Regions from separate parts of the Streptomyces sp. NPDC088254 genome, predicted to be linked through region 3. Evidence: riboswitches for the same ligand, from Rfam matches in the RefSeq annotation. Region 3 holds a riboswitch; each other region holds the start of a gene.
What was found. A riboswitch is a leader RNA that binds a small molecule or an ion and turns the genes downstream of it on or off. The one in region 3 is predicted to bind thiamine pyrophosphate.
Positions count from the first base shown of each region.

Region 1 (9,649 bases), on a different contig from region 3:
CCTGGCCGTAGTTGAGTTCCCCGGCGCGGCCCAGCAGTCGGGCCACGGCGACCGGCAGCGTCGGGTTGTCGGGCCGGGCGATGAACACCGTCGCCCCGAACTCCCCGAGCGACACCGCGAACGCGAACCCGGCGGCGACCAGCAACGCCCGCCGCACCAGCGGCAGATCGACCTCCCGCCACACCCGCCACGGCGACGCTCCCAGCACGGCCGCCGCCTCCCGCAGTCGTACGTCCACCGCCCGCAGCACCGGCAGCATGGTCCGCACGACGAACGGCACGCCGACCAGCGCCTGCGCGAGCGGCACCAGCATCCACGTGCCACGCAGGTCGAGCGGGGGCTCGTCGAGCGCGATGAGGAAACCGAAGCCGACGGTCACCGCCGAGACGCCCAGCGGCAGCATCAGCAGCGCGTCGAAGCCGCGGACGAGGCGTCCGGCGTCCCGCCGGGTGAGCGCCGCCGCGGCCAGGCCGCCGATCAGCACCGCGACGGCGGTCGCGGCGACGGCGTACTCCAGCGAGTTGCCGACCGCCTCGATCGGCGGGACCAGGAAGACGTTGCCGTCGTCACGGGTCAGCGCCCGGTAGTAGGCGAAGTCCGGCGCGTCCAGCGAGCGCTGCACCAGCACGGCGAGCGGCAGCACCAGCAGCACGGCGACGCTCGTCAGCACCCCGCCGAGCAGCGCCCACTGCCCGGCCCCGCGGGGCCGCCGCGCGGTCAGCTTCGCGTCCACCAGCCGCAGCGCGCTCTCCCGCCGCCGCACCGTCCAGGCGTGCACGGCGAGGATCGCGCCGACGGCCAGGAACTGCACGAGGGTCAGGACGGCGGCCGTGGACAGGTCGAAGATCTCCGAGGTCTGCCGGTAGATCTCCACCTCCAGCGTGGAGAACGTGGGCCCGCCGAGGATCTGGACCACGCCGAAGGAGGTGAAGGTGAACAGGAAGACCATCAGCGCGGCAGCGGCCACGGCGGGCCCGAGGGCGGGCAGGGTGACCGTGCGCCAGGCCCGCAGCCGGGAGGCGCCGAGCAGCCGCGCGGCCTCCTCCTGACGGGGGTCGAGCTGCGCCCACAGCCCGCCCACGGTCCGTACGACCACCGCGTAGTTGAAGAAGACGTGGGCGAGCAGGATCGCCCACACCGTGGTGTCCAGCCGTACGCCCCACAGCTCGTCGAGCAGCCCGCCCCGCCCGACGAGCGCCAGGAACGCCGTGCCGACGACGACCGTCGGCAACACGAACGGGACGGTGACGACAGCCCGCAGCACCTCCTTGCCCGGGAAGGAGAAGCGGGCGAAGACGTACGCCCCCGGCAGCGCCACCAGCAGGGTGAGCGCGGTGGAGGCGACCGCCTGCCAGGCGGTGAACCACAGGACGTGCCGGATGTCGGACTGCCCGAGCACGTCGAGGAGACGGCCGAAGCGCCATGCGCCGTCGACGTCGAGCCCGCGCGCGACGATCGCGGCGACGGGCCAGGCGAAGAAGACCCCGAAGAACGCGACGGGCAGGACCATGAGCCCGAGCCGCGCCGCGTTCCCCGAACGCCTCCTGGCCGGGGCTACTTCAGTACGAGCGAGGTCCACGACTTGACCCACTGGTCGCGGTTCTCGGCGATCTTCGCCGGGTCCATGGTCTCGGGGTCCTTGGCGGCGGGCCCGTACTTCGTGAACTCGGCGGGCACGGCGGTGCCCTTGACCACCGGGTAGACGAACATGTTGAGCGGCATGTCCTGCTGGAACTCCTTCGACAGCAGGAAGTCGATCAGCGCCTTGCCGCCCGCGCTGTTCTTCGCGTTGCTCAGCAGGCCCGCGAATTCGACCTGCCGGAAGCAGGTGCCGGCCGCGACGCCGGTCGGGGCGGTGGCGGGCTTGGGCTCGGCGTAGATCACCTCGGCGGGCGGCGAGGAGGCGTAGGAGACGACGAGCGGCCGGTCGGCGCCGGCCTTCCTGCCGCCGGCCGAACCGGAGAACTCCTCGTTGTAGGCCTGCTCCCAGCCGTCGACGACCTTCACGCCGTTGGCCCGGAGCTTCTTCCAGTAGCCCTCCCAGCCGCCGTCGCCGTAGCGCGCGGCGGTGCCCAGCAGGAAGCCGAGGCCGGGCGAGGAGGTGGAGACGTTCTCGGTGACCAGGAGGTTCTTGTAGGCGGGCTTGACCAGGTCGTCGAAGGAGGCGGGCGGGGCCAGGTCGTGGTCGGCGAAGTACTTCTTGTCGTAGTTGACGCAGATGTCGCCGTGGTCGACGGGGGTGACCCGGTGCTTGTCCGCGTCGAGCCGGTACTCGGCGCCGACCTGGTCGAGGCCCTTGGCCTCGTACGGCTGGAACAGGTCGTTGTCGAGAGCGCGGGAGAGCAGGGTGTTGTCGACGCCGAAGAAGACGTCGCCCTGCGGGTTGTCCTTGGTGAGGATCGCCTTGTTGACGGCCTGCCCGGCGTCGCCGTCCTCCAGGACGCGCACCTTGTACCCGGACCGCTTCTCGAAGTCGGCGAGCACGTTCTTGGAGACGGACCAAGAGCTGTGGCTGACGAGGGTGACGGTCTTCGAGCCGCCGCCGGACCCGGCGTCGCCGCCCGATCCGCTGTCGCCGGACGACGACGAACCGCACGCCGACAGCGTGACGAGACCGAGGCCCACGGCCGCGGCCACGAACGTCCTGGTGTGCACTGGATTCCTCCTGGGGTTGACCAGGAGAAGACGCGGCCCTGCCCGGGGTCCGCCAACGGGCCCGGGCAGGGCGCAACAGCTCGAGTGATGACCGAACTTCCTACCCAGAATGACCTGGGCGAGGTTCAGAGGGTCTGCGGCCGGTGCCGCACTCTCAGCGCTGTGGCGCTCCCCTGTCGGAATACGAAGATATGAACTTGTCCGGGAACAGACTACCGCTCGGTGGCCGCGAGCTGGCCACAGGCCCCGTCGATCTCCTGGCCCCGGGTGTCCCGAATGGTGACGGGCACGCCGTGCGCCGCGATCGCCTCGACGAACGCCTTCTCGTCCTCGGGCCGGGACGCGGTCCACTTGGACCCGGGCGTCGGGTTGAGCGGGATGAGGTTGACGTGCACGGGCCGGCCCTTGAGCATCCGGCCGAGCCGGTCGCCGCGCCAGGCCTGGTCGTTGATGTCGCGGATCAGCGCGTACTCGATGGACAGGCGCCGCCCGGACCGCTCGGCGTACTCGAACCCGGCGTCGAGCACCTCGCGCACCTTCCACCGCGTGTTCACGGGGACGAGGGTGTCGCGCAGCTCGTCGTCGGGGGCGTGCAGCGAGATGGCGAGGCGGCACTTGAAGCCCTCGTCGGTGAACCGGTGGATGGCCGGCACCAGCCCGACGGTGGACACGGTGATCCCGCGCTGCGACAGCCCGAGCCCGTCGGGGGTGGGGTCGGTGAGCGCGCGGATGGCGCCTACGACCCGCTTGTAGTTGGCGAGCGGCTCGCCCATGCCCATGAAGACGATGTTGGACAGCCGCGCCGGCCCGCCGGGGACCTCCCCGTCGCGCAGCGCGCGCATCCCGTCCACGATCTGGTGCACGATCTCCGCCGTGGACAGGTTCCGGTCGAGACCGGCCTGCCCGGTCGCGCAGAACGGGCAGTTCATCCCGCAGCCGGCCTGCGAGCTGATGCACATGGTCACCCGGTCGGGGTAGCGCATCAGCACCGACTCCACGAGCGTCCCGTCGAACAGCCGCCACAGCGTCTTGCGGGTCGTGCCCTGGTCCGTCGACAGATGCCGTACGACGGTCATCAGCTCGGGAAGCAACGCCTCCCGCAGCTTCTCCCGCGCCCCGGCGGGGATGTCGGTCCACTCCGCCGGCTCGTGCGCGTACCGCGCGAAGTAGTGCTGCGACAACTGCTTCGCCCGAAACGGCTTCTCACCGATCTCCGCCACCGCCTCCTTCCGCTCGGCGGGCGAGAGATCAGCAAGATGCCGCGGCGGCTTCTTGGCTCCACGGGGGGCGACGAATGTGAGTTCTCCGGGCTTAGGCATGGCGCTACCAGTGTCGCAGATCAACTCCGCGACCCCGAGCGCTCCCGGGGTGGGGGCGGTCACCCGAGTCAAGCCGTGTGCTTGTGCATGACGTCGAGGTAGTGCCGGTCGCGGTGGGGGACGTGGTTGTTGCGGGCCGGGAGGCTGAAGACCGCGCAGACGTTCGCGGGCTGGGTGAGGATGCTCGACTGCCGGCCGAAGGTGAGGTTGCTGTTGACCTCGTGCAGGCAGCCCGCGCTGTCGAGGGCTGCGGTGAGTTCCTCCCGAAGGACCGTCGCTTCGTGGGTCTCGGACTCGGGCAGGACGAGCGGTGGGAGTTTCGTCGTCGAGCCGGGCCATAGGCGGATCCAGATGCCGCTGACCCGCCGCTGAGTGACTTCCAGCTCCAAGCCGTCCCAGGCGTAGGGATAGCCGTCGATGTCGGGCCCCTTCAAGCGGATGGCCGGGTGTGGACGGCCCGGCCCGAGAAGGTCTTCGGCGTCGGCCAAGGGCATGCCGCAGTGCAGCGGTCCGATCCGGCCGGTGCGGGCGAAGTCGACAAGTACGTCCGTCAAGGTCACGGCAGTGACTGTGGCAGTCACAGGCTCCCACGCGCACTCCGATATCACGACGGGCCCCCGTCCGGGAGGACGGGGGCCCGTGCGTCGGCAGAGGGCGGGGTGGTCAGGTGGAGCCTACGAAGATCACCAGGAGGAGCCAGACCACCGGGGCCGTCGGCAGGAGGGAGTCCAGGCGGTCCATGATGCCGCCGTGGCCGGGCAGGAGCGTGCCCATGTCCTTGATGCCGAGGTCCCGCTTGATCATGGACTCGCCGAGGTCGCCGAGCGTGGCGCTGACCGCGACCGCGAGGCCCAGCAGCAGCCCCTGCCACCAGGTGCCGCCGTCGATCAGGAACTGCATGCACAGCGCGCCCGCGACCATGGCGAACGTCACCGCCCCGAGCAGGCCCTCGCGGGTCTTTCCGGGGCTGATGCGCGGGGCGAGCTTGTGTTTGCCGAAGCGCCAGCCGACGGCGTACGCGCCGGTGTCGCTGACCACCGTCAGCATCAGGAACATCAGCACCCGCTGCGCGCCGTCCTCGGCCGTCAGCATCAGCGAGACGAAGGTGGCGAGGAACGGGACGTAGAACGCCGCGAAGAGACCGGCCGTGACGTCCTTGAGGTAGCCCTCCGGGGGTTCCGTCATCCGCCAGACGAGGACCGCCAGCGCGGTGAGGGCCATGGCCACCCACGCGCCCTCGGCCCCCCGGACGTACCCGGAGACGACCATCGCCGCCCCGCCGAGCGCGAGCGGCACCAGCGGAGCATTGATCCCCTTGCGCTCCTGCAGCCTGCTGGTCAGCTCCCACAGCCCGACGACGACGGCGATCGCTATGACACCGACGAACACGGCCTTGACGACGAACAGCGACGCGACGATGACCGCGCCGAGTCCGACGCCGACCCCTATGGCCGCGCCCAGGTCACGGCCCGCGCTCTTCTTCTGCGGCGCGGGCGCCGGCTGCGGGGCGTCGGGCATGGGCTCCGGATTCTGCGGCGCCGCCGCAGGGGGCTGCACCGACGGTGTGTCGTCGCGGTACGGGCCGCCGCGGCGGTTCCCGTCGCGGAACGACTCGTGGGGGAACGATTCGTTCTGGGACGACTCCTCGCGGAACGCGTGCGGCGTCTCGCGGTGAGGCGTCCCGTCCCGGAACGCGGGGCCGCCCGGACGAGCGGCCCCCCGGTCGTCATCCTGGTGTCCGCCGGGAGCGGGTACATCGGGGACGATGGGCATGGGGCGAGTCTGCTGCGCCTCAGGCGCATCGTAGCCGGGACCCGCCGGGGCGGCCCCCTGGACAGGTCCCTGGTCGTTGGGCCCCCAGTACCCCGCCTGTGAACCGGCGTGCGGCGGAGCGCCCCAGGAAGAGTCGTTCATCAGACCTCGAGCAGCTCCGCTTCCTTGTGCTTGAGGAGCTCGTCCACCTGGGCGACGTACTTCGCGGTGGTGTCGTCGAGCTCCTTCTCCGCACGGCGGCCCTCGTCCTCGCCGACCTCGCCGTCCTTGACGAGCTTGTCGATCGCGTCCTTGGCCTTGCGGCGGACGGAGCGGATGGACACCTTGGCGTCCTCGCCCTTGCCCTTGGCGACCTTGATGTAGTCGCGGCGGCGCTCCTCGGTGAGCTCGGGGAACACCACCCGGATGATGTTGCCGTCGTTGCTCGGGTTGACGCCCAGGTCGGAGTCGCGGATGGCCTGCTCGATGTTGCGCAGCGCGCTCTTGTCGAACGGGGTCACGACCGCCATGCGCGGCTCCGGCACGGAGAACGAAGCCAGCTGGTTGATCGGCGTCGGCGCGCCGTAGTAGTCGGCCACGATCTTGTTGAACATCGCCGGGTGCGCACGGCCGGTGCGGATCGCGGCGAAGTCCTCCTTGGCGACCACGACGGCCTTCTCCATCTTCTCCTCGGCCTCGAGGAGGGTCTCTTCGATCACCACTTGCTCCTGCGTGTCTTGAGTAGGCCCGGCTGCGGTTCCTTGCGGAGGCGGCGGCCGGCTGCGTCGCGTCTTCTTCCTGCACGGTTCCCGACCGGCAGGACATTGTCCATCCCCCGACCAGGGTCCGTCCCCCGGCCAGGCTTTGTCATACGAACTGCGGTTCGACCGGTCAGACCCGGTCGCCTTCGTCACCCACAAGCGTGCCGATCTTCTCACCCTTGACGGCCCGGGCGATATTGCCCTCGGCCAGAAGCTCGAAGACGAGGATCGGCAGCTTGTTGTCGCGGCACAGCGTGACCGCCGTGGCGTCGGCGACCTTCAGGTCGCGGGTGATGACCTCGCCGTAGCCGAGGGCGTCGAACCTGACCGCCTCCGGGTTGGTCTTCGGGTCGGAGTCGTAGACGCCGTCCACGCCGTTCTTGCCCATGAGCAGCGCCTCGGCGTCGATCTCCAGGGCGCGCTGGGCGGCGGTGGTGTCGGTGGAGAAGTACGGCATGCCCATGCCCGCGCCGAAGATGACCACGCGGCCCTTCTCCAGGTGCCGCACGGCGCGCAGCGGGATGTACGGCTCGGCGACCTGGCCCATGGTGATGGCGGTCTGGACCCGGCTGTCGATGCCTTCCTTCTCCAGGAAGTCCTGGAGGGCGAGGCAGTTCATGACGGTGCCGAGCATGCCCATGTAGTCGGAGCGGGCGCGGTCCATGCCGCGCTGCTGGAGCTCGGCGCCGCGGAAGAAGTTGCCGCCGCCGATGACGACCGCGATCTCGGCGCCGTCCCGGACGACGGCGGCGATCTCGCGGGCGATCTTGTGCACCACGTCGGGGTCGACGCCCAGGCCGCCGCCGCCGGAGAACGCCTCTCCGGACAGCTTCAGCAGGAACCGGCCGCGTACTTTGCCGTCGTCAGTCTTCTGGGCCTTGGTGGTCATGGGAGATCCCGCCTCTTTCACGTGGTGCACATACGAAGAAGGCCATTGCCGGTGGGGTGTCGTTCGCAACCCGTGCGCGGCAATGGCCTCCTCGTCAGATCTGCTGTCGTCCGTCACGCGCGCGTGACGGCGTACGCGGACGACTCACGTCGACCCTATAGGGGGCGCGCGTCGATCGCGGTACGGACTCAGATGCCGACCTTGATGCGCGAGAAGCGCTTCAGGGTGACACCGGCCTCGTCCAGGACCTTCTGGACGGACTTCTTGTTGTCGAGCGCGTACGGCTGGCCGAGGACGGTGGCGTCCTTGAAGAAGCCGTTGAGGCGACCCTCGACGATCTTGGCGATCGCGGCCTCGGGCTTGCCCTCGGCGCGGGTGGTCTCCTCGGCGATGCGGCGCTCGGACTCGACGACGTCGGCCGGCACGTCCTCCTTGGAGAGGTACTTCGGCGCGAAGGCGGCGATGTGCTGGGCGATGCCCTTGGCGACCTCGGCGTTCGGCTTGTCCAGCTCGACGAGGACACCGATCTGCGGGGGCAGGTCGGGCATCGTGCGGTGCATGTACGCGATGACGAAGCCGTCGGCGAACTGCGCGAAGCGGTCCAGGACGATCTTCTCGCCGAGGTTGGCGTTGGCCTCGTCCACGAACGCCTGGACGGTCTTGCCGGCCTCGATCTCCGAGCCGAGCAGGGCGTCGAGGTCGGCCGGGGACGTCTTGGCGACGTGCTCGGCGATCGCGTTGGCGACGGCCTGGAACTTCTCGCCCTTGGCGACGAAGTCCGTCTCGCACTTCAGCTCGACGAGGACGCCGGAGGAGTTGTCGTCGGCGATGATCGAGACCACGGCGCCGTTCTCGGCGGAGCGGCCCTCGCGCTTGGCGACGCCCTTCTGGCCCTTGATGCGGAGCGCCTCGACGGCCTTCTCGACGTTGCCCTCGGCCTCGTCCAGCGCCTTCTTGCAGTCCATCATGCCGGCGCCGGTGAGCTCGCGGAGCTTCTTGACGTCGGCGGCGGTGTAGTTCGCCATGAGTCTGTAAGTCTTTCTCGAAGTCTGGAAGATCGACGATCGGAACGGGCGGGGAGCCCCTTCACGGGAACTCTCCGGCTCTGTGCCGACCTACGGGTGAACGGCGGGGGCGGACTTCATGTCAGCGCCCCCGCCGTCAACCGTGACGCTGTGACGGTCAGGCCTGCTCGGCGTCCGCGGCCGGGGCCTCGGCGGCGGGGGCCTCGGCGTCCGCGGCCGGGGCCTCGGCGGCCTCCGCGGCGGGGGCCTCGGAGGTCTCCGCGGCAGCCTCGGCGGCGGGGGCGGCCTCGGCGGCCGGAGCCTCGTCGGCCTTCTTCTCGCCCTCGAGCAGGTCGCGCTCCCAGGCGGCCAGCGGCTCGCCGGCGGCCTTGTCGCCCTTGTCGCCGGTGGCGACGCCGGAGCGGGCGATGAGGCCCTCGGCGACGGCGTCGGCGATCACGCGGGTGAGCAGGGTGACGGAGCGGATCGCGTCGTCGTTGCCCGGGATCTTGTAGTCGACCTCGTCGGGGTCGCAGTTGGTGTCGAGGATGGCGACGACCGGGATGTTGAGCTTCCGGGCCTCGCCGACCGCGATGTGCTCCTTCTTGGTGTCCACGATCCAGACGGCGCTGGGCACCTTGGACATCTCGCGGATACCGCCGAGGGTCTTCTCCAGCTTGGCCTTCTCACGCGAGAGGACCAGGAGCTCCTTCTTCGTCAGACCCGAGGCGGCGACGTCCTCGAAGTCGATGAGCTCGAGCTCCTTGAGGCGCTGCAGGCGCTTGTAGACGGTCGAGAAGTTGGTGAGCATGCCGCCCAGCCAGCGCTGGTTGACGTAGGGCATGCCGACGCGGGTGGCCTGCTCGGCGATGGCCTCCTGCGCCTGCTTCTTCGTGCCGACGAACATGACCGTGCCGCCGTGGGCGACGGTCTCCTTGACGAACTCGTAGGCGCGGTCGATGTACGACAGCGACTGGAGCAGGTCGATGATGTAGATGCCGTTGCGCTCGGTGAAGATGAAGCGCTTCATCTTCGGGTTCCAGCGACGGGTCTGGTGACCGAAGTGGACGCCGCTCTCCAGCAGCTCCCGCATCGTGACGACGGCCATGGCCGTTCTCCTTGAGGTTCTCGGTTGTGCCGCGGAAGCCGGACGGCTCCCGCGCCTGACGCCCGCGACGCGCCGAGCCACGAAGGACCGAGGGGCGCTGACACCGACCGGTGAGGGTCTGATGTTGGGGCGTGCGAAGTCGACCCGGTGACCCGGATCGC
Region 1 is NZ_JBIURQ010000015.1:174,809-184,457, reverse strand. Features, by position in the region: gene ACIOC0_RS36420 (ABC transporter permease) at 1-1,510, opposite strand, end outside; gene ACIOC0_RS36415 (thiamine ABC transporter substrate binding subunit) at 1,555-2,655, opposite strand; TPP riboswitch at 2,735-2,840, opposite strand; gene rlmN (23S rRNA (adenine(2503)-C(2))-methyltransferase RlmN) at 2,868-3,974, opposite strand; gene ACIOC0_RS36405 (hypothetical protein) at 4,043-4,534, opposite strand; gene ACIOC0_RS36400 (phosphatidate cytidylyltransferase) at 4,638-5,888, opposite strand; gene frr (ribosome recycling factor) at 5,888-6,445, opposite strand; gene pyrH (UMP kinase) at 6,618-7,376, opposite strand; gene tsf (translation elongation factor Ts) at 7,565-8,401, opposite strand; gene rpsB (30S ribosomal protein S2) at 8,559-9,488, opposite strand.
Region 1: another riboswitch for thiamine pyrophosphate. It lies ahead of ACIOC0_RS36415 (thiamine ABC transporter substrate binding subunit); the one in region 3 lies ahead of thiC (phosphomethylpyrimidine synthase ThiC).

Region 2 (9,649 bases), on a different contig from region 3:
CGCTGCCCGCGGTCTGGCGCGATCTGTTCGTCAAAACCGGCAAGGAGCCGCTGGAGGACCGCGTCGAGCTCGTGCAGGTCGACCCGTCCGCGCGCCATGTGTTCGCGGACGGCGTCGAGGTCGCCCTGCCGAACGCCTCGCGCGCGGGAGTCGTCGCCGCCCTGGAGGAGTCGCTCGGGGCGGGCGCGGGGAAGCGCTGGGGCGACTTCCTCGTCCGGGCCCGGGAGGCCTGGGACCGCACCCGCCGGCCGCTCCTGGAGGAGCCGCTGTGGGCGGACTGGTCGGTGCTGGGCGAGCGGGAGCCCTACCCTTCGGTCCCGCACAAGCGACTGCTGCGCACGCGGCGGGCCGGCACCCTGGCCGAGGTCGGCGCCTGGGAGCTGCGCGACGACCGGCTCGCCGCGCTGCTGGAGAGCCACGCGCTCGCGTACGGCCTGGATCCGCGCGTCACCCCGGCGAGCGCGGCCGTGCTGCCGTACATGGAGCACGCGTTCGGGATGTGGTACGTGCGCGGCGGGATGCGGGAGCTGGCCCGCGCGGTGTACGAGCGGTGTGTGGCCCGCCGGGTCGAGTTCGTCTTCGGCGCCGAGGTGACACGGGTGCTGGAGAAGGACGGCCGGGCGGCGGGCGTGGAGTTCACGGGCGGCACCGGTTCCGGGGCGTCCGGCCCGGGGGAAGGCACGGTCGCGGAGGCCGACTTCGTCCTCGCTCCGGGAGGGTTCCCGGGGCTCGCGCCGCGCGCCCACGGCGAGGTGGTGCCGCAGGCGGGCCTGCCGAGCCGTCTGACCGTGCTGCTGGCCCTGCGGGGCGGTCGTCCGGACGGGGCCGCCCATCGGACGGTGGTGCACACCGACGACCGCGAGGGCGAGTTGGAGAGCCTCTTCGGTACGGCGGCGGGGAAGCCGGCGCGCCCGACGGTCACGGTGCTGCGGCCCGGCGACCCGGCTCTGGTGCCGGACTCCGGCCATGAGGCGGTCGCCGTCAGCTGTGTGGTGCCCGCGGGGGCGGATGTGCCGGCCGACGCCGTCGAGCGGTTGATCGACGCCGCCGGGCGGGCCGTCCCCGGGCTGCGGGACCGCCTGCTGTGGAGCGAGGTGCGCACGCCCGCCGACATCGCGGACGAGACCGGCGCCGCGGGCGGCGCCGTCCCGGCGCCGGCGCTGGCCGCGGCCGGGGGGCGGCTGCTGCACCCGTCCAACTCCACCGGTGTGGAGGGCCTGTTCACCGTGGGCGGCTGGTCGCACCCGGGCGGCGGGCTGCCGCACGCCGGCATGTCAGGTGCGCTGGTGTCCGGACTGATCGTGGAAGGGCCCGAGTTCCGCGGCTCGCAGTGAGCGGGACGCGCGGACGCCGGAAGGTGAGCGGTCCGCGCGGGCGTCAGTACCGGTACTGCTGCTCGTCGTAGCCGTTCCCCTGATGCCGGCCGTCGCCCTGGTAGGGGTAGTGCTGGTCGGACGGCAGGTCGCCGCCCAGGGAGTCGTCGCTGCGCTGCTGCGGGACCCACACACCGCCGGAGGGGGTCTCCCCGTAGCCGCCGGAGCCGTACTGGTCCTGGCCGTAGCCCTGCTGCTGGCCGTACCCGGTGTCGTACGAGCCCGAGCCGTAGGTCTGGGTGCCGATGTAAGGGTCGGAGTAGGCGGCGTACTGCTGTTCGCCGGCGGAGTCGTAGCCGTACTGCTGCTGCCCGTACCCGGAGTAGCCGTCGTGGCCGTAGCCCTGGTCGGCGGTCTGGGCGGCCGTCGCGTACTGGTCCTGGGGCTGGGTGGCGGCCGCGTAGGCGGAGTCGCTGTACACGCCGTAGGAGCCGGTGTCGTCGGGCAGGGGCTGCGGCTCGTAGACGGCGGTGGATCCGGCGGTGCCGCGGGCGGCCGGGGTGAAGACGTCGTCGTGGTCGTCGTCGTAGGAGTCCGTGTCGCGGCCGTAGGACATGCGGTCCCCGCTGAACGGGGCGTCGGCGTCGTGACCGTGGGAGTCGGCGTCCTCCTCGGCCGTCTCCAGGCCGGAGACCTGAAGAACGGGGTCCTTGCGCTCGGCCCGGCCCCGGCGGCCCTTGACGGCCTCCGCGCCGGGACGGCTGACGGCCCAGCCGGCGGAGAAGCCGCGGCGGAACGACAGCGTCACATAGGTCTGGCCGACCGCGAACGCGGCGGCGCCCAGACCGATGACGATGACGTTGGGCATCAGCACGCCCAGCACCACGCCGAGGAAGCCGGCGAACGCCAGCAGCCGGTAGCGCAGGCGTGCCTTGTACTGAAGCAGCACCTCGCCGAGCAGCCACAGCGCGACGACGCCGAACGCGATGTAGAGGACCGTCCAGCCCATGTACGCCCCTCTCCCAGTGGCCGCACGCAGTGTGACGTATCACGGTGCGGCAGGTCTAGGCCTGCGGCGGGTGGTGCAGACCCAGGTTCTCGTAGATTTCCAGCGTCGCCGTGGAGTTGTTGAGCGTGATGAAGTGCAGTCCGGGCACTCCCTCGGCGAGAAGCCGAGCGCAGAACTCCGTGGCGAAGTCGATGCCAATGGAGCGTACAGCGGCCGGATCGTCTTTGGCTGTGAGGATGCGCTCTTTCAGCTCCGCCGGGAAGTGGGCGTTGCTGAGCTGGGGCAGCCTCTCCAGCATTTTCACGCTCGTCACCGGGAGGATCTCGGGGATCACCGGGGTCGGGCAGCCGGCCGCCCCCACCCGGTCGCGCAGCCGCAGGTAGGACTCGGGCTGGAAGAACATCTGGGTGATGGCGTAGTCGGCGCCGGCCCGGCACTTGTCGACGAAGTGCGCGACGTCCTTGTCCCAGTCGGCGGAGCGCGGGTGCATCTCGGGGAACGCGGCGACGCCGACGCAGAAGTCGCCCGACTCCTTGATGAGCCGGACGAGTTCGGCGGCGTAGGTCAGGCCGCTCGGGTGCGGCACCCACTCCCCCATGGGGTCGCCGGGCGGGTCGCCGCGCACGGCGAGCATGTTGCGGATCCCGGCGTCGGCGTACTGGCCGATGATGTTGCGCAGTTCGGCGACGGAGTGGTCCACGGCCGTGAGGTGCGCGACCGGGGTGAGGGTGGTGTCGACGACGATCTGCTGCGTCTCCTTCACCGTGGTCGCCCGGGTGGAACCGCCGGCGCCGTATGTCACCGACACGAAGTCCGGGGCGACCGCCTCGACCCTGCGGAGGGCGTTCCACAGACCGCGCTCGCCCTTGGGCGTCTTCGGCGCGTAGAACTCGAACGAGTAGGTCGTCTTGCCGGTGGCCAGGATGTCGCGCACGGTACGGGCGCGGTCGGTCCTGGTGGATGCGGTTCCGAGGGCCATACCCGCAGGTTAGTCAGGGCACGGCGGTGTCCCAACCAGATCCCGCAAATTTGCCCGATTTGCCGGACTGCTGTCCGCCCTTTGGACATTCGGCCGGACAATGCCGGACAGCCACCGGCCGGAAATCACGCCTTCCGCAGCCGCTCGGCGAACTCCGCCGCCGCGGCCCCGGGGTCGTCCGCCTCGGTGATCGCGCGCACGACGACGACCCGGCGGGCGCCGGCGTCCAGCACCTCGTCGAGGCGGGTGAGGTCGATGCCGCCGATGGCGAACCAGGGGCGATCCGTGCCGAGGGCGGCGGTGTGGCGGACCAGGTCGAGGCCGGGGGCGTGTCGGCCGGGCTTGGTGGGGGTGGGCCAGCACGGGCCGGTGCAGAAGTAGTCCACACCGTCTTGGACGGCGGCGGCCCGGGCCTCCGCCTCGGAGTGCGTGGAGCGGCCGACGAGGACGTCGTCGCCGAGGATCGCCCGGGCCGCGGGGACCGGCAGGTCGCCCTGGCCGAGGTGGAGGACGTCGGCGCCGGCGGCGTGGGCGACGTCCGCGCGGTCGTTGACCGCGAGCAGCCTGCCGTGCCGGGCGCAGGCGTCGGCGAACACCTTCAGGTGCTCCAGCTCCTCGGCCGCCTCCATCCCCTTGTCCCGCAACTGGACGATGTCGACGCCGGCGGCGAGGACCGCGTCCAGGAACTCCGGGAGGTCGCCCTGGCGCTTGCGGGCATCCGTGCACAGGTACAGACGGGCGTCGGCGAGGCGGGCGCGGGCGGTGTCGGGCATGCGTGGGTCCCCCGTGGGCGGCGGCCCGCGGGGGCCCGGAAGCCTCCGCAGGCCGGTCGGTCGTCCGGAACGTGCTGGTCAGACGGCGAGCGCCTGGGCGCGGCGCTTCACCTCCGTGCCGCGATTCTCGCTCAGGGCCTGGGCCGGCGTGCCGGGCAGGCTCTCGTCGGGAGTGAAGAGCCACTCCAGCATCTCTTCGTCCGTGAAGCCGTCGTCCCGCAGCAGCGTCAGGGTGCCCACGAGGCCCTTGACGACCTTGTCCCCGTCGATGAAGGCGGCGGGCACGTGCAGCGCGCGGTTCTCGCCGCGGCGCACGGCGATGAGCTGGCCCTCCTTGACCAGCTGCCGCACACGTGTCACTTCGACGTCGAGCATCTCTGCGATGTCGGGCAGGGTGAGCCAGGCGGGGACGAGAGCATCGATGTTTGCGTCAATCTCGGTCACGGGGTCAAGGGTAGGCGCTCGGGCCGGGTGGCCGCGATCGCTCCCCTGCCCGAACGCCGCACTCCCGGGGAGATCAGGCGGTCGCGTTCTTCAGCGGACGCGACGGGTCGGCCAGCGCGTCGACGTCCATACGGCTGCCCGCCTCGATCAGCCGTCTGCCCTGCGCCAGGTCGCGCGGGCGGCCCACGGCCAGCAGGGCGACCAGGCGCCCGTCGCGCAGCCAGCACACGCTCCAGGCCGGTCCTGCCGGGTCACCGCGCCACACCATGCGGTCGGCGGCGCCGTGGTGGCCGGCGTACTGGACGAAGCGGCCGAACTGCTCCGACCAGAAGTACGGCACCGGGTCGTAGGTCTCCAGGGGCTCCCCGGTGGGCTCGCCGAGGATGTTGGCGGCGACCGTGCGCGGGCCCTGGAGGGCGTTGTCCCAGTGGTGGACGAGGAGCCGCTCGCCGTAGCGCGCCGAGGGGAGGGAGGCGCAGTCGCCGACCGCGTACACGTCCGGCACGCTGGTGTGCAGATGGGAGTCGGCGAGGACCTCGCCGTGCGCGCCGAGCTCGATGCCCGAACCGGCCAGCCAGGCGGTCGCGGGGCGGGCGCCGATGCCGACCACGACCGCGCCGGCGGGCAGCCGCGCGCCGTCGTCGAGGACGACCTCGCCGGGTTCGACGCGCTCCACACGCGCGCGGGTGCGCAGTTCGGCGCCGCTGTCGGCGTACCAGCCGGCCATCGGGGCGGCGACCTCGGCGGGCAGGGCGCCCGCGAGCGGCCGGTCGGCGGCCTCGACGACGGTGACGGCGCAGCCGGCGTCGCGGGCGGCGGTGGCGAACTCCGCGCCGATCCAGCCGGCGCCGACGACCACGACGTCGTGCTGCCGGGCGAGGACGGGCCGCAGCCGTTCGGCGTCGTCCAGGGTGCGCAGCAGATGGACACCGGGCACGCCCTCGGCGCCGGGCAGCCGGATCGGTTCGGCGCCGGTGGCGAGGACCAGGACGTCGTAGGGGACCGGGCCCGCCTCGGTGTCCAGGACGTGTTCGGCGGGGCGCACGCCGAGGGCCTCGCTGCCGAGCCGCAGGCCGATGCCGAGGCCTTCGAAGTCGACGTCGAAGGCGGAGCCCTCGGCCTTCCCGAGCAGGACCGCCTTGGACAGCGGCGGCCGGTCGTAGGGCTGGTGGGGTTCGGCGCCGATCAGCGTCACCGTCCCGTCGAAGCCCTGCTCGCGCAGAGCGACCGCGGTCTGCACCCCGGCCATGCCCGCGCCGACGACGACCACGCGCCGCCCGGCCGTACCGACTTCGTCCCGTCTCTGCTCGCTCACCTGATCACCTTAGACAACTGACGGATTGTCAGTCAGCCGTCGTGCTCCGTGACCTGCTCCACAACGCTCGTCCCGCTGCCGGGCTGCGACTCCCACTCCCATGTCTCGTCGAGGCGGACCCGGCCGTCGGCCAGCTCCACCACCGTCGACACGCAGTGCCCCGAGGACGTCGTCCCGTCCTGCTTGAGCTGTACGTACCGGAAGTCGAGCAGGTCCCCGGCACGGGTACCCACCAGATGCCCTCTCACGACGTCGCCGCCCGCGTAGTCGGCCCAGATCACACCGTCGCGCTCGTGGTACGTAAAGCGGGTGCGGGTGCCGACCTGGCCGGGGGCCTGGTCGGCGACGGGGGCGAGGACGAGACCGTCGAGCGAGGGCGGCACGGGGTGGGACTCCCTTACTGAGACATGCGGGGCCGGGCTAGGGTGGCCAACCTAGAGCACTCGCGGGAGCCCGGACGCACCGGGCTGAGAGGGAGGCTGGCGGCCTCCGACCGTACGAACCTGATCCGGGTCATGCCGGCGAAGGGAGGGGCTGGACGCCCATGTCCGCACGTACGTCAGACGTCCTCGTCGTCGGGGGCGGAATCATCGGTCTGGTCACGGCGTGGCGGGCCGCGCAGCGCGGTCTGGTCACGGCGGTGGTGGATCCCGATCCGGGCGGCGGGGCCGCGCGGGTGGCGGCCGGGATGCTGGCCGCCGTCACCGAACTGCACCACGGCGAGCAGACGCTGCTCGGCCTGAACGTGGAATCGGCGCGCCGCTACCCGGAGTTCGCGGCCGAGCTGAGCGACCTCACCGGGCACGACCTCGGCTATCGGCGCTCGGGCACCCTCGCGGTGGCGCTGGACGCCGACGACCGGGCCCATCTGCGGGAACTGCACGCCCTGCAACAGCAGTCGGGGCTCACGTCACAGTGGCTGTCGGGGCGCGAGTGCCGGCGCCTGGAGCCGATGCTCGCCCCGGGCGTGCGCGGCGGGCTGCGCGTGGACGGCGACCACCAGATCGACCCGCGGCGGCTCGCGGGGGCGCTGGTGGCCGCGTGCGAGCGGGCGGGCGTGGTCTTCCACCGCCGCTGGGCCGAGCGGCTGTCCGTGGGGGGCGGCCGGGCCGACGGGGTCGTCACGGACGACGGGACGGCGCTGAAGGCGGGGCAGGTGGTGCTCGCGGGCGGAAGTCTGAGCGGGCGGCTCGCGGGCGTGCCGCGGGAGCTGCTGCCGCCGGTGCGGCCGGTGAAGGGGCAGGTGCTGCGGCTGACCGTGCCGCCCCGGTACGCGCCGTTCCTGAGCCGCACGGTACGGGCCGTGGTGCGCGGCAGCGACGTCTATCTGGTGCCGCGGGAGAACGGCGAGCTGGTCGTCGGCGCGACGAGCGAGGAGCTGGGCTGGGACACGACGGTGACGGCGGGCGGCGTCTACGAGCTGCTGCGCGACGCCCATGAGCTGATCCCCGGGATCAGTGAACTGCCCCTGACGGAGACGCGCGCGGGGCTGCGTCCCGCGTCGCCGGACAACGCGCCCCTGCTCGGGCCGAGCGGCCTGGACGGGCTGCTGCTGGCCACCGGTCACCACCGCAACGGCGTGCTGCTCACGCCGGTGACCGGGGACGTGCTGGCGCACGTCCTGACCACGGGTGAACTTCCCGACCTGGCCCGCCCGTTCACACCCCGGCGCTTCGGCGCCGCCGCACTCTCGGAGCAGCCCGCATGAACATCCACGTCAACGGTGAGCGGCGGGAGGTCGCCGCCGGCACCGCGCTCGACGCCGTCGTACGGTCCCTGACGGCGGCGCCCTCCGGGGTGGCCGCCGCGCTGAACGAGACCGTCGTCCCGCGCGCGCGGTGGTCCGCCACGGCCCTCGCCGAGGGGGACCGGGTGGAAGTCCTCACGGCCGTCCAGGGAGGCTGAGCCATGGCTGACGATCCCCTCGTCCTCGGCGCTGCGACGCTGTCGTCCCGGCTGATCATGGGCACGGGCGGTGCGCCCAGCCTGGAGGTGCTGGAGCGGGCGCTGATCGCGTCCGGGACCGAGCTGACGACGGTCGCCATGCGCCGGGTGGACCCCTCGGTGCACGGGTCGGTGCTGTCGGTGCTCGACCGGCTCGGGATACGGGTGCTGCCGAACACGGCGGGGTGCTACACGGCCGGGGAGGCGGTGCTGACGGCGCGGCTGGCGCGGGAGGCGCTCGGGACGGACCTGGTGAAGCTGGAGGTCATCGCGGACGAGCGGACGCTGCTGCCGGATCCGGTGGAGCTGCTCGACGCGGCGGAGACACTGGTCGACGACGGGTTCACGGTGCTGCCTTACACGAACGACGATCCGGTGCTGGCGCGGAAGCTGGAGGACGTGGGGTGCGCGGCGGTGATGCCGCTGGGGTCACCGATCGGGTCCGGGCTCGGGATCCGCAATCCGCACAACTTCCAGCTGATCGTGGAGCACGCGGGGGTGCCGGTGATTCTGGACGCGGGGGCGGGTACGGCGTCGGATGTGGCGCTGGCGATGGAGCTGGGTTGTGCGGGGGTGATGCTGGCGTCGGCGGTGACGCGTGCGGCGGATCCCGAGCGGATGGCTCGCGCGATGCGGGCGGGGGTGGAGGCGGGGCGGTTGGCGCGGCTGGCGGGGCGCATTCCCCGGCGGTACTTCGCTGCGGCGTCTTCTCCTGCGGAGGGGTTGGCCTCGCTGGACCCTGAGCGTCCTGCGTTCTGACCGTGGGGACGGTCCCGTTTCCTCTCTCCCACCCGCGCACCGCCCGTTCACCGTCAGGAGAAAGGTGAACGTCGCCCGTGGGGGCTGAGCGCCGTCGGCGGCGTTCCGTCCCCGGGCGGAGGCGGGGCGCCCGGGGGCGAGCGCCGTCGGGGCTCTCCGTCTCGGGGCGGGAGGCGGACGTGGGGCTCTCCGTCTCGGGGCGGGAGGCGGACGTGGGGCTCTCCGTCTCGGGGCGGGAGGCGGACGTGGCCCGGAGGGCCGAGCGCCATCGGCGGGGTTTCGTCTCGGGGCGGGAGTCGGTGGGGGCCCGGGGGCTGGGCGCCGTCGGGGGCTTTCCGTCCCGGGGGCATGGGGTGCGTCACAGGTCCGCTGCAGTGCGGTGGTGGGTGGGGTGGGGGTGTCGGTGGGGGCTCGTAGACTCGCTGCGTGGACACGACCCTTCAGGACCCTCTCGTCGGGCAGGTGCTCGACGGGCGCTATCGCGTCGAGGCGCGGATCGCGGTCGGCGGGATGGCCACGGTCTACCGGGCCGTGGACACCCGCCTCGACCGCGTGCTCGCACTCAAGGTGATGCATCCGGCCCTCGCGAGCGACGCCTCCTTCGTCGAGCGTTTCATCCGGGAGGCCAAGTCCGTCGCCCGGCTCGCCCACCCCAACGTCGTCCAGGTGTTCGACCAGGGGACGGACGGGGCGTACGTGTACCTCGCCATGGAGTACATCGCCGGCTGCACGCTGCGCGATGTGCTGCGCGACCGGGGCGCGCTCCAGCCGAGGGCCGCGCTGGACATCCTGGAGCCCGTGCTCGCCGCGCTCGGCGCAGCGCACCGGGCCGGGTTCGTGCACCGGGACATGAAGCCCGAGAACGTGCTCATAGGGGACGACGGACGGGTCAAGGTCGCCGACTTCGGTCTCGTGCGCTCCGTGGACACCGTCACCAGCACCACCGGCGCCGTCCTCGGCACCGTGTCCTACCTGGCGCCCGAGCAGATCGAGCACGGCACGGCCGACGCGCGCGTGGACGTGTACGCGTGCGGCATCGTGCTGTACGAGATGCTCACCGGCGACAAGCCGCACGAGGGCGGCACCCCCGCCGTCGTGCTGTACAAGCATCTC
Region 2 is NZ_JBIURQ010000009.1:354,268-363,916, forward strand. Features, by position in the region: gene ACIOC0_RS26645 (phytoene desaturase family protein) at 1-1,334, shown strand, start outside; gene ACIOC0_RS26650 (hypothetical protein) at 1,378-2,322, opposite strand; gene metF (methylenetetrahydrofolate reductase [NAD(P)H]) at 2,378-3,301, opposite strand; gene thiE (thiamine phosphate synthase) at 3,427-4,074, opposite strand; gene ACIOC0_RS26665 (Rv2175c family DNA-binding protein) at 4,153-4,518, opposite strand; gene ACIOC0_RS26670 (NAD(P)/FAD-dependent oxidoreductase) at 4,592-5,788, opposite strand; gene ACIOC0_RS26675 (hypothetical protein) at 5,866-6,216, opposite strand; TPP riboswitch at 6,269-6,380, shown strand; gene thiO (glycine oxidase ThiO) at 6,378-7,541, shown strand; gene thiS (sulfur carrier protein ThiS) at 7,538-7,738, shown strand; gene ACIOC0_RS26690 (thiazole synthase) at 7,742-8,536, shown strand; gene pknB (Stk1 family PASTA domain-containing Ser/Thr kinase) at 8,963-9,649, shown strand, end outside.
Region 2: another riboswitch for thiamine pyrophosphate. It lies ahead of thiO (glycine oxidase ThiO); the one in region 3 lies ahead of thiC (phosphomethylpyrimidine synthase ThiC).

Region 3 (9,649 bases):
CGCCTCGGTTCCACGTGAAACCAAGGCGCCCCGACGGTGGCCCGACCCGCTCGCGGTCGGGCCTACAACTCCTTGCGGATGCCCTCCGCGACCTTGAGGAAGATGTCGTTCGCCTCGGTCTCCCCGATCGTGACCCGCACGCCCTCCCCCGGGAACGGCCGGACCACGACGCCGGCCTGCTCGCACGCCGCCGCGAAGTCGACGGTGCGCTCACCCAGCCGCAGCCAGACGAAGTTCGCCTGCGTCTCGGGCACCGTCCAGCCCTGCGCACGCAGCCCCTCCACCACCCGGATGCGCTCGCACACCAGCGAGCCGACCCTCCCGAACAGCTCATCCTCAGCCCGCAGCGACGCGATCGCGGCTTCCTGGGCGAGCTGGCTCACTCCGAACGGCACCGCCGTCTTGCGCAGCGCCGCAGCCACCGGCTCATGGGCGATCGCGAAACCAACCCGCAGACCAGCGAGCCCGTACGCCTTGGAGAACGTCCGCAGGACGCATACGTTCGGCCGCTCGCGGTACAGCACACAACCGTCCGGCACCTCGGGGTCGCGGATGAACTCGCGGTAGGCCTCGTCCAGGACGACCAGCACGTCAGCCGGCACCCGGTCGAGGAACCGTTCCAGCTCCGCCCGCTTCACGACCGTTCCGGTGGGGTTGTTGGGGTTGCAGACGAAGATCAGCCGGGTCCGCTCGGTGATCGCGTCCGCCATGGCGTCCAGGTCGTGCACATCGCCCTGCGTGAGCGGCACCTGCACCGCGGTCGCACCGCTGATCCGCGTGATGATCGGGTACGCCTCGAAGGAACGCCAGGCGTAGATGACCTCGTCGCCGGGGCCTGCGGTCGACTGCACCAACTGCTGGGCGACGCCCACCGATCCGGTGCCGGTGGCGACGTGCGAGGCGGGCACGCCGAAACGCTCGGCGATCTCGTTCACCAGCCCCGTACAGGCCATGTCCGGATAGCGGTTGAAGGACGCGACGGCGGCCGAGACGCTCTCCAGCACACCGGGCAGCGGCGGGTAGGGGTTCTCGTTGGAGGACAGCTTGTAGGCCACGGGACCGCCCGCCGCGGCCGGCTTGCCCGGCTTGTAGGTGGGGATCCCCTCCAGCTCGGCGCGCAGCTTGGGGCTCGTCTCGCTCACCGCAGTCCTCCTCGTGACCACCACCGGCTTCAATACTGCTCACCTTATGAGGATTGGGCCACTCGCGAACAGGTGCGGGAGCCCTGGTGGCCGACCCGCGTGCCGCCGGCCGGCGAGCGCGATCCCTGGCCGGCGACCCCTCGGCAGTCGCATCTACGTACGAAGGTGTACGAATCGGGGGCGCGCTTCACATATATCTACGCGCCGGTGGTTCGCGCCGTGGCGCGCATCCCTCGTGCAGGTGAGTTGAGACCTCTTCGAGACATCGGTGCCTCAACAGGCGCATCCATGCGAGCACCACACGTCCCGATGCACGGGCTCTCAACTACCTTCATTTCCATGGCAATTGACCCCTGGCGACCGTGCAGAAACGTGCCTGTCAACGCGCGCATATGCGTCCGCCCTACCCCACCCGATGAGCCCTACTATCGGCTCGCCATGACAGCAGCAGGGAAGCACCAGGTGAGCCGCGCGGAAACCTCACGCAGAGGCAGCCGGCCGGGCCGGGCGGGCATCAGGGACGTGGCCGCCGCCGCCGGAGTGTCCATCACGACCGTCTCCGACGCCCTCAACGGCAAGGGCAGGCTCCCCGACGCCACCCGACGCCATGTCCGTGAAGTCGCCGACCGGCTGGGCTACCGCCCCTCGGCCGCGGCCCGAACCCTCCGCACCGGCAGGTCCGGCCTCATCGGCCTGACCGTGACCACGTACGGGGATGAACCTTTCACCTTCACCGAGTTCGCGTACTTCGCCGAGATGGCGCGCGCCGCCACCTCGGCCGCTCTCGCCCGCGGCTACGCGCTCGTCATCCTGCCCGCGACCTCGCGCCACGACGTGTGGTCGAACGTGGCCCTGGACGGCACGGTCGTCATCGACCCGTCCGACCAGGACCCCGTGGTCAGCGAACTCGTCAAGCAGGGCTTACCCGTCGTCTCCGACGGCCGCCCGGCCGGCACGCTCCCGGTCACCGCCTGGGTGGACAACGACCACGAGGCCGCCGTCCTGGACCTCCTCGACCATCTCGCCGACGCCGGCGCCCGCCGCATCGGTCTGCTCACGGGCACCTCCACCGACACGTACACCCACCTGTCGACCAGCGCGTACCTGCGCTGGTGCGAACGCGTCGGCCAGGACCCCGTCTACGAGGCCTACCCCGCCCACGACCCGTGCGCGGGCGCAGTCGCCGCCGACCGGCTGCTGGCCCGCCCCGACCGCCCGGACGCCGTCTACGGCCTCTTCGACCCCAACGGCACCGACCTGCTGGCCGCCGCCCGCCGCTACGGGCTGCGCGTCCCCGAGGACCTGCTCCTGGTGTGCTGCAGCGAGTCCACCGTCTACGCCGGCACCGATCCGCCGATCACCACGCTCTCCCTGAAACCACGCCGCATCGGGACGGCGGTCGTCCAGCTCCTCATCGACGCGATCGAGGGCGTGGAATCCGACCACCCGGTCGAACAGGTGATACCGACCGAACTGATCGTGCGCACCTCGTCCCAGCGCCGCCCACCGCGGACGACGGTGAGTCCGCCCCGGGCGCCCGAGAAGACCTAGACGAGTAGTTCCGAATGCGGGGTTCTCAGACGGAGGGAGGGTGTCCAACATCGGGTTGTGACGACCGAGTTGGACACCCTCTTGACCGCACTCTACGTGCATGTTGATGACCGTCTGAAGACCTCACGCCGGCGTGGCCGGCCGCCCCGGCTGACCGATGCGGAACTGGTCACCCTGGCCGTGGCCCAGGCGATGCTGGGCTTCCGCTGCGAGGCCCGCTGGCCGCGTTTCGCCCCCGCTCACCTGCACACGCTGTTCCCGTATCTGCCGCAGCGTCCGGCCTGCAACAAGCGCCTGCGGGCCGCTCTGCCGCTGGTCGAACCGGTCATCCGGTCACTGGCCGCAGACACCGACCTGTGGCTGGACGACGTGTGGATCGTGGGGGTTGGTGACAGCGATCACTGGAGTGTGATCTTGAATGAGTGAGGGCCTTCCGGGTTCGGTGTGGATTGCGACACCTGCACCGAACAACGAAAGGCCCTCGTGCCCCCCCCCGTTTATGCACCCCTGACCGAGACCGGACGCCTGCGCCTGGCCCGCTGCGTGGTCGAGGACGGCTGGCCGCTGCGCCGGGCCGCCGATCCCACCACAACCGGGGCGAAAGCCGCAGGGAAACGGAACCTCTCTCTGATTCACCACCCCTGGGTCATCACACGACAGGATCCGCATTCCTATGATGGGCGCACGGCACCGCGGGCCGTTACGACCAGACAGTCCGAAGCGGTGCAGATGCGGCGCGATGGTGGAGGGGTCTGATGACTCAGGGGGCCGGTCAGGGACCCGAGGTGGAGCGTACGGCGACGTTGCGCGACTTCCGGGTGCCCGCTTACGTGCACGAGACCGGCCCGTACGCCGAGAGCGCGCATCCGGGGAACGCCGCGCCGCCGCTCGAGGACCCGGCGGAGCACCCCGACGGCTACACGCCCACCCAGCGCGACCTGCCGGTCATCAACCGGGGCGACACCGTCCAGGTGACCGTCGACCCCGCCGCCGCCCAGGCGCCGCCGCAGGCCACCCGCCAGGGCCCGCTGTTCGTCGTCGGCGACGTGCACGGCTACCTCGACGAGCTGCTGGCCGCGCTCGAGGAAAAGGGCCTGATCGACGCGACCGGCCAGTGGTGCGCGGGCACCGCCCGACTGTGGTTCCTCGGCGACTTCACCGACCGCGGGCCGGACGGCATCGGCGTCATCGACCTCGTGATGCGACTGTCCGCTGAGGCGGCCGCGGCCGGCGGCTACTGCAAGGCCCTCATGGGCAACCACGAGCTGCTGCTGCTCGGCGCCAAGAGGTTCGGCGACACCCCCGTCAACTCCGGCGCGGGCACCGCCACCTTCCAGGCTGCCTGGCTGCTGAACGGCGGCCAGAAGGCGGACATGGACCGCCTCCAGGACCATCACCTGCAGTGGATGGCCCGCCTCGACGCCGTCGAGGAAGTCGACGGCCACCTGCTCGTGCACTCGGACACCACCGCCTACCTGGACTACGGCGACTCGATCGAAGCGGTCAACGACACCATCCGCGAGACGATCACCCGCAACGACGCGGACGAGGTGTGGGACCTGTTCCGCAAGTTCACCAAGCGCTTCGCCTTCCGCGACGAGGGCGGAGCAGACGCCGCCCGCTCCCTGCTCGACACGTACGGCGGCCACCGCGTCGTTCACGGCCATAGCCCCATCCCGTACCTGCTGGGTGAGGTCGGCTCCGAGGAGGGCGACGACCCGGCGCCCGCGGTCGAGGGACCGCACGTCTACGCCGACGGGCTCGCCATCGCCATGGACGGCGGAGTGACGATGGCCGGGAAGCTGCTGGTCCAGCAACTGCCGCTCGCGGTCTGACCGTTCGCGGGACCCGGCGCACCCCGCGCCGGACCCGTCGACGGTACCGCAGGCCAGGGGTCAATTTCCGCGAACCCCCTGTTACCCCGGGCCGTCGCCGCTCTACCATCGGTTCATCCGTAGCAGGCTCCCCTCCGTTTCTGCCCGACGGCTCGTTGGCATGCGAGCCCCAAGCCCTACGGAGCATCGGGGGATGCACATGAACAGCGTTCCGCAGCACCTGCACAGCGAGGACCGCCAGGAGTACAAGCGGATCCTCGATGAGGCGCTGCGCTCCGCACCACACCGCCCGGAACTGACCGCCGTCGGCCAACGGCTCAACGCCGAGCAGCTGCGCACCATGGCGCTCAACGCCACCGCCCTCATCACGGCGGCCGCGGCGACCGAGTACCAGCACTATGTGAAGGTCCGCGAGGAACTGCGCCACCCCTCCTCCTCCGCCGCCCCCTCCGCCTCCGGCCAGGACGTCGGCGAGCCGGGCGTGGGCGGGCTGGGGCTCGCCACCGTGGGTGAGGCGGCCCAGGTGGCCGAGGCCGCCGGAGCGGGCGCCGTCGCCATCGCGGCCGTCCTCACCCCCGTGCTCGCCGGAACCGCCGCGGTGATCTTCCTGCTCGTCGGCTACGTGCTCAGAATGCTCGATCCCGGGGCGACGGCCGCCGAGGCCATGGTCAACGCCGGGTGGGCGTTCGGCGCGGTCGCCGCGGCCGCGATTCTCGTCGCCACCGTCGGGCTCCTGCTCACCGCCCTGCGCAACCGGCCCTCCCTGGAGGCGGGCCCGTACGGCGAACGCAGCGAGGAGGTGGACCGCGCCAAGGAGGCCTGGCGGGAAGCCCTGCTGACACGGGGCATCGTGCCGTTCCTGCGCGAGGCTCTCGCCGATCCCGGCGCGACCGACGCCCAGCATCCCGCATCGGCCCCGCCGGCCCCCGGCGGCCGCCTGCCGAAGATCGGTTACGACCGCCCGGGCTTCACCAGTCCCGACGACGGCCCCGCGGCCGGCCCGCGCCCGAGCTACTCGAGCCCGGACTACACCAGCCCGGACTTCGGAGGCCCGGAGCACCAGCCGGAATAGGCCTCCGGCTTGCGCCCCGACGGGAGCGCAAGCCGCCTGCACTGCGCAAGCCGCCCTATGTCGGCCTGTGCTGCTTCAGTCCGCCATGGGGAGGTAGACCCGGTTGCCGCTCGCCGCGAACTCCTTCGACTTCTGCAGCATCCCCTCCGTTATCTCCTCCGGTGTCGCTCCCTCCGCCGACCCACCGCCGAACCGCTCGGTGATGCTCTGGCTGATCTTCATCGAGCAGAACTTCGGCCCGCACATCGAGCAGAAGTGAGCCGTCTTGGCCGGCTCCGCCGGCAGCGTCTCGTCGTGGAACTCACGGGCCGTGTCCGGGTCGAGGGCCAGGTTGAACTGGTCCTCCCAGCGGAACTCGAAACGGGCGTCGGACAGGGCGTCGTCCCATTCCTGGGCTCCGGGGTGCCCCTTGGCGAGGTCGGCCGCATGAGCGGCGATCTTGTAGGTGATGACGCCGGTCTTGACGTCGTCCCGGTTGGGCAGGCCCAGGTGTTCCTTGGGCGTGACGTAGCAGAGCATGGCCGTGCCCCACCAGGCGATCATCGCGGCGCCGATGCCGGACGTGATGTGGTCGTACGCCGGGGCGACGTCTGTCGTCAGCGGGCCGAGCGTATAGAACGGAGCTTCATCACAGATCTCCTGCTGAAGGTCGATGTTCTCCTTGATCTTGTGCATCGGGACGTGGCCCGGGCCCTCGATCATCGTCTGTACATGGAAACGCTTCGCGATCCGGTTGAGTTCCCCGAGCGTCCTCAACTCCGCGAACTGCGCGGCGTCGTTGGCGTCCGCGATCGAGCCGGGGCGCAGACCGTCGCCCAGCGAGTACGTGACGTCGTAGGCCGCGAGAATCTCGCAGAGTTCCTCGAAGTTCTCGTACAGAAACGATTCCTTGTGGTGGGCCAGGCACCACGCGGCCATGATCGAACCGCCGCGGGAGACGATCCCGGTCTTGCGGTTCGCCGTCAGGGGGACGTACGGGAGACGGACGCCCGCGTGGACGGTCATGTAGTCCACGCCCTGCTCGGCCTGTTCGATGACCGTGTCCTTGTAGATCTCCCAGGTCAGTTCCTCGGCCTTGCCGTCGACCTTCTCCAGCGCCTGGTAGAGCGGCACCGTGCCGATGGGCACGGGGGAGTTGCGCAGCACCCACTCGCGGGTGGTGTGAATGTTCCGGCCGGTGGACAGGTCCATGACGGTGTCGGCGCCCCACCGGGTCGCCCAGGTCATCTTCTCGACCTCCTCCTCGATGGAGGACGTCACCGCCGAGTTGCCGATGTTGGCGTTGACCTTCACCAGGAACCTCTTACCGATGATCATCGGCTCGATCTCCGGGTGGTTGACGTTGGCGGGCAACACCGCGCGGCCCGCTGCGATCTCCTCGCGGACGACCTCCGGTGCCACGTTCTCCCGGATGGCCACGTACTCCATCTCGGGCGTGATCTCTCCCCGCCGGGCATAGGCGAGTTGAGTGGCCGCCTCGCCGGCCCGGGCGCGACGCGGCAGCCGCGGCCGCCCCGGGAAGACCGCGTCGAGGTTGCGCAGACCACCGCGCGGCGAGGTGTGCTTGACGCCGTCGTCCTCGGGGCGGACGGGCCGGCCCGCGTACTCCTCGGTGTCGCCTCGGGCGATGATCCAGTTCTCCCGCAGCGGAGGCAGTCCCCGGCGGACATCGGTGTCGACATGCGGATCGGTGTACGGACCCGAGGTGTCGTACAGCGTGACCGACCCGCCGTTGGTGAGGTGCACTTGGCGGACCGGTACCCGCAGGTCGGGGCGGCTGCCCTCGACGTACGCCTTGTGCCAGCCGATGGACTTTCCGGCCTCCCCGTCGACGGAGACCTCGGTGGAGATCTGCGTGGAGGCAGGAGTGCGTGCGTCCTTGTTGGTCATGAGACCTACTCCCTACGCCGGCATTACCCGGTAACAGGTTCAGCGGTCGACGCAGCGATTGCCGTCTGCCGACGTTTCGTGTGACCCATCACTCGCGCTGGTGACGTTCCACGTGAAACATCGCGAAGACAGAGGTCAGCGCCCTCTCAGCCCGGTGCTCCGAGCTCCCGCGTGTACAAAATGCGCCTCCACGCTAGCGGCATGTGTGGCGCGGTGAACAGTGGGCCCCAGCGGTTCTTGCGATGATCGGTCGGTGACCACGACTCACCAGCCTCCGTATCCGCCACCGGAACAGCCTCGCCGTCCGGGCGGCGGCGGGCCGGGACCGGACGACGACCGCGGACGGGACCGTCACCGTCAAGACGACCACCGGCGGGACCATCACGGCCCCGGCGGCCACGAGCCAGGTGATCACGGGCCAGGTGATCACGGTGCGGGCAGTCACGGTGCGGGTGGCCACGGGCCGGGCGGTGGGCATGGGCATTCGCACAGTCACAGCCACGGGCCGGCTGCCCCCGTCTCCCGGCATCTGCGCAAGGTCATCGCCGTCGTCCTGATCCCGTTCGCGGTGGCCGTGCTCGCCGGGCTCGTCGTGCTGTGGCCCGGCGGTGCCCCACCGCACGAGCGCACCGGGGTGGGCTTCGACCGGCAGACCCACCAGGCGACGGTCACCAAGATCGAGAGCCTGAGCTGTTCCTCGGTGAACGCCTCGGGAGTGCCCCCGACCGGAGACACCTCCACGGCCGAGGGCTCCTCCGCCGAACAGCAGGCGAAGGGAACCTGCAAACGGGCCACGATCCGGGTGGACACCGGCAAGGACAAGGGCCGTACGTTCACTGAGATCGTCCAGCCGGACCAGACACGGCAGCTGGAACAGGGGCAGAAGGTCGTGGTCGCCTACGAACCCTCCGCGCCGAAGGACCTGCAGTACTCGGTCACCGACATCAACCGCAAGCTGCCGATGGGACTGCTCGCCGGGATCTTCGCGGTCGCCGTGGTGATCGTCGGGCGGCTGCGGGGCGTCATGGCGCTGGTCGCGCTGGCCATCAGTTTCCTGGTGCTCAACTTCTTCGTCCTGCCCGCCATCCTGCAGGGGTCGAACCCCCTGGCCGTCGCGGTGGTCGGGTCGAGCGCCATCATGCTGATCGCGCTCTATCTGTGCCACGGTCTGTCGGCCCGCACCTCAGTGGCCGTCCTCGGCACGCTCATCTCCCTGCTGCTGATCGGCGTGCTCGGGTCCTGGTTCGTCGACTGGGCCGCTCTGACGGGCAACACGGACGACAACACCGGGCTGATCCACGGCCTGTACCCCTCGATCGACATGAGTGGTCTGCTGCTCGCCGGCATCATCATCGGTTCGCTCGGCGTCCTGGACGACGTGACGGTCACGCAGACCTCCGCGGTCTGGGAACTGCACGAGGCCAACCCGTCGATGGGCTGGCGCGGGTTGTACCGGGCCGGCATCCGCATCGGCCGCGACCACATCGCCTCCGTGGTCAACACTCTCGTGCTCGCCTACGCCGGCGCCGCACTGCCGCTGCTGCTGCTCTTCTCCATCGCGCAGAGCAGCGTCGGCACGGTCGCCAACAGTGAGCTGGTCGCCGAGGAGATCGTGCGCACGCTGGTGGGCTCGATCGGCCTGGTCGCCTCGGTCCCGGTGACGACCGCGCTCGCTGCCCTCGTTGTCTCGGCCGACCGGCCCGGGACGGCTTCTGTGGGCAAGGCGGTCCCGGACGCGAGGCCTTCGGGGGCGGCCACCGCGGCCGCGGGAAAGTCGCCCGCGGCCGCTCGGAGCGGCAAGGGCCGACGCCGCAAGCGCTGACGGGGCCGGCCGTCCGGCACCGTCATCCGTGCGCCTTCGGCACCCGAGCCCCGTACCGCCCTGAGTGAACGTTCCTGCAGAGCCCCTCCCCGCGCTGAAGCGTCCGTCGCCCTCCCCGGCGCGACGCTTCAGCCGGCGCTCTGTTCCTCCGCCAGGATCCGGTCCAGAGCCTCGTCGAGATGGGCGTCGAAGTCGGCGAGCGCACCCTCCTGGCCCAGCGGGACGAGCTTGTCGGTGCGGTCGAGGAAGGCCACGAGCGGAGCCGTGGAAGAACGGAACACCGCCTGGTCGCCGCCCACCTGAAGCCGGATCAGAACCTCGGCGAGCGATCCGGGGT
Region 3 is NZ_JBIURQ010000002.1:552,716-562,364, reverse strand. Features, by position in the region: gene hisC (histidinol-phosphate transaminase) at 63-1,142, opposite strand; gene ACIOC0_RS09390 (LacI family DNA-binding transcriptional regulator) at 1,581-2,693, shown strand; partial or broken gene ACIOC0_RS09385 (IS982 family transposase) at 2,751-3,074, shown strand; gene ACIOC0_RS09380 (metallophosphoesterase) at 3,449-4,528, shown strand; gene ACIOC0_RS09375 (hypothetical protein) at 4,722-5,600, shown strand; gene thiC (phosphomethylpyrimidine synthase ThiC) at 5,676-7,490, opposite strand; TPP riboswitch at 7,483-7,671, opposite strand; gene ACIOC0_RS09365 (YibE/F family protein) at 7,744-9,312, shown strand; gene ACIOC0_RS09360 (SsgA family sporulation/cell division regulator) at 9,441-9,649, opposite strand, start outside.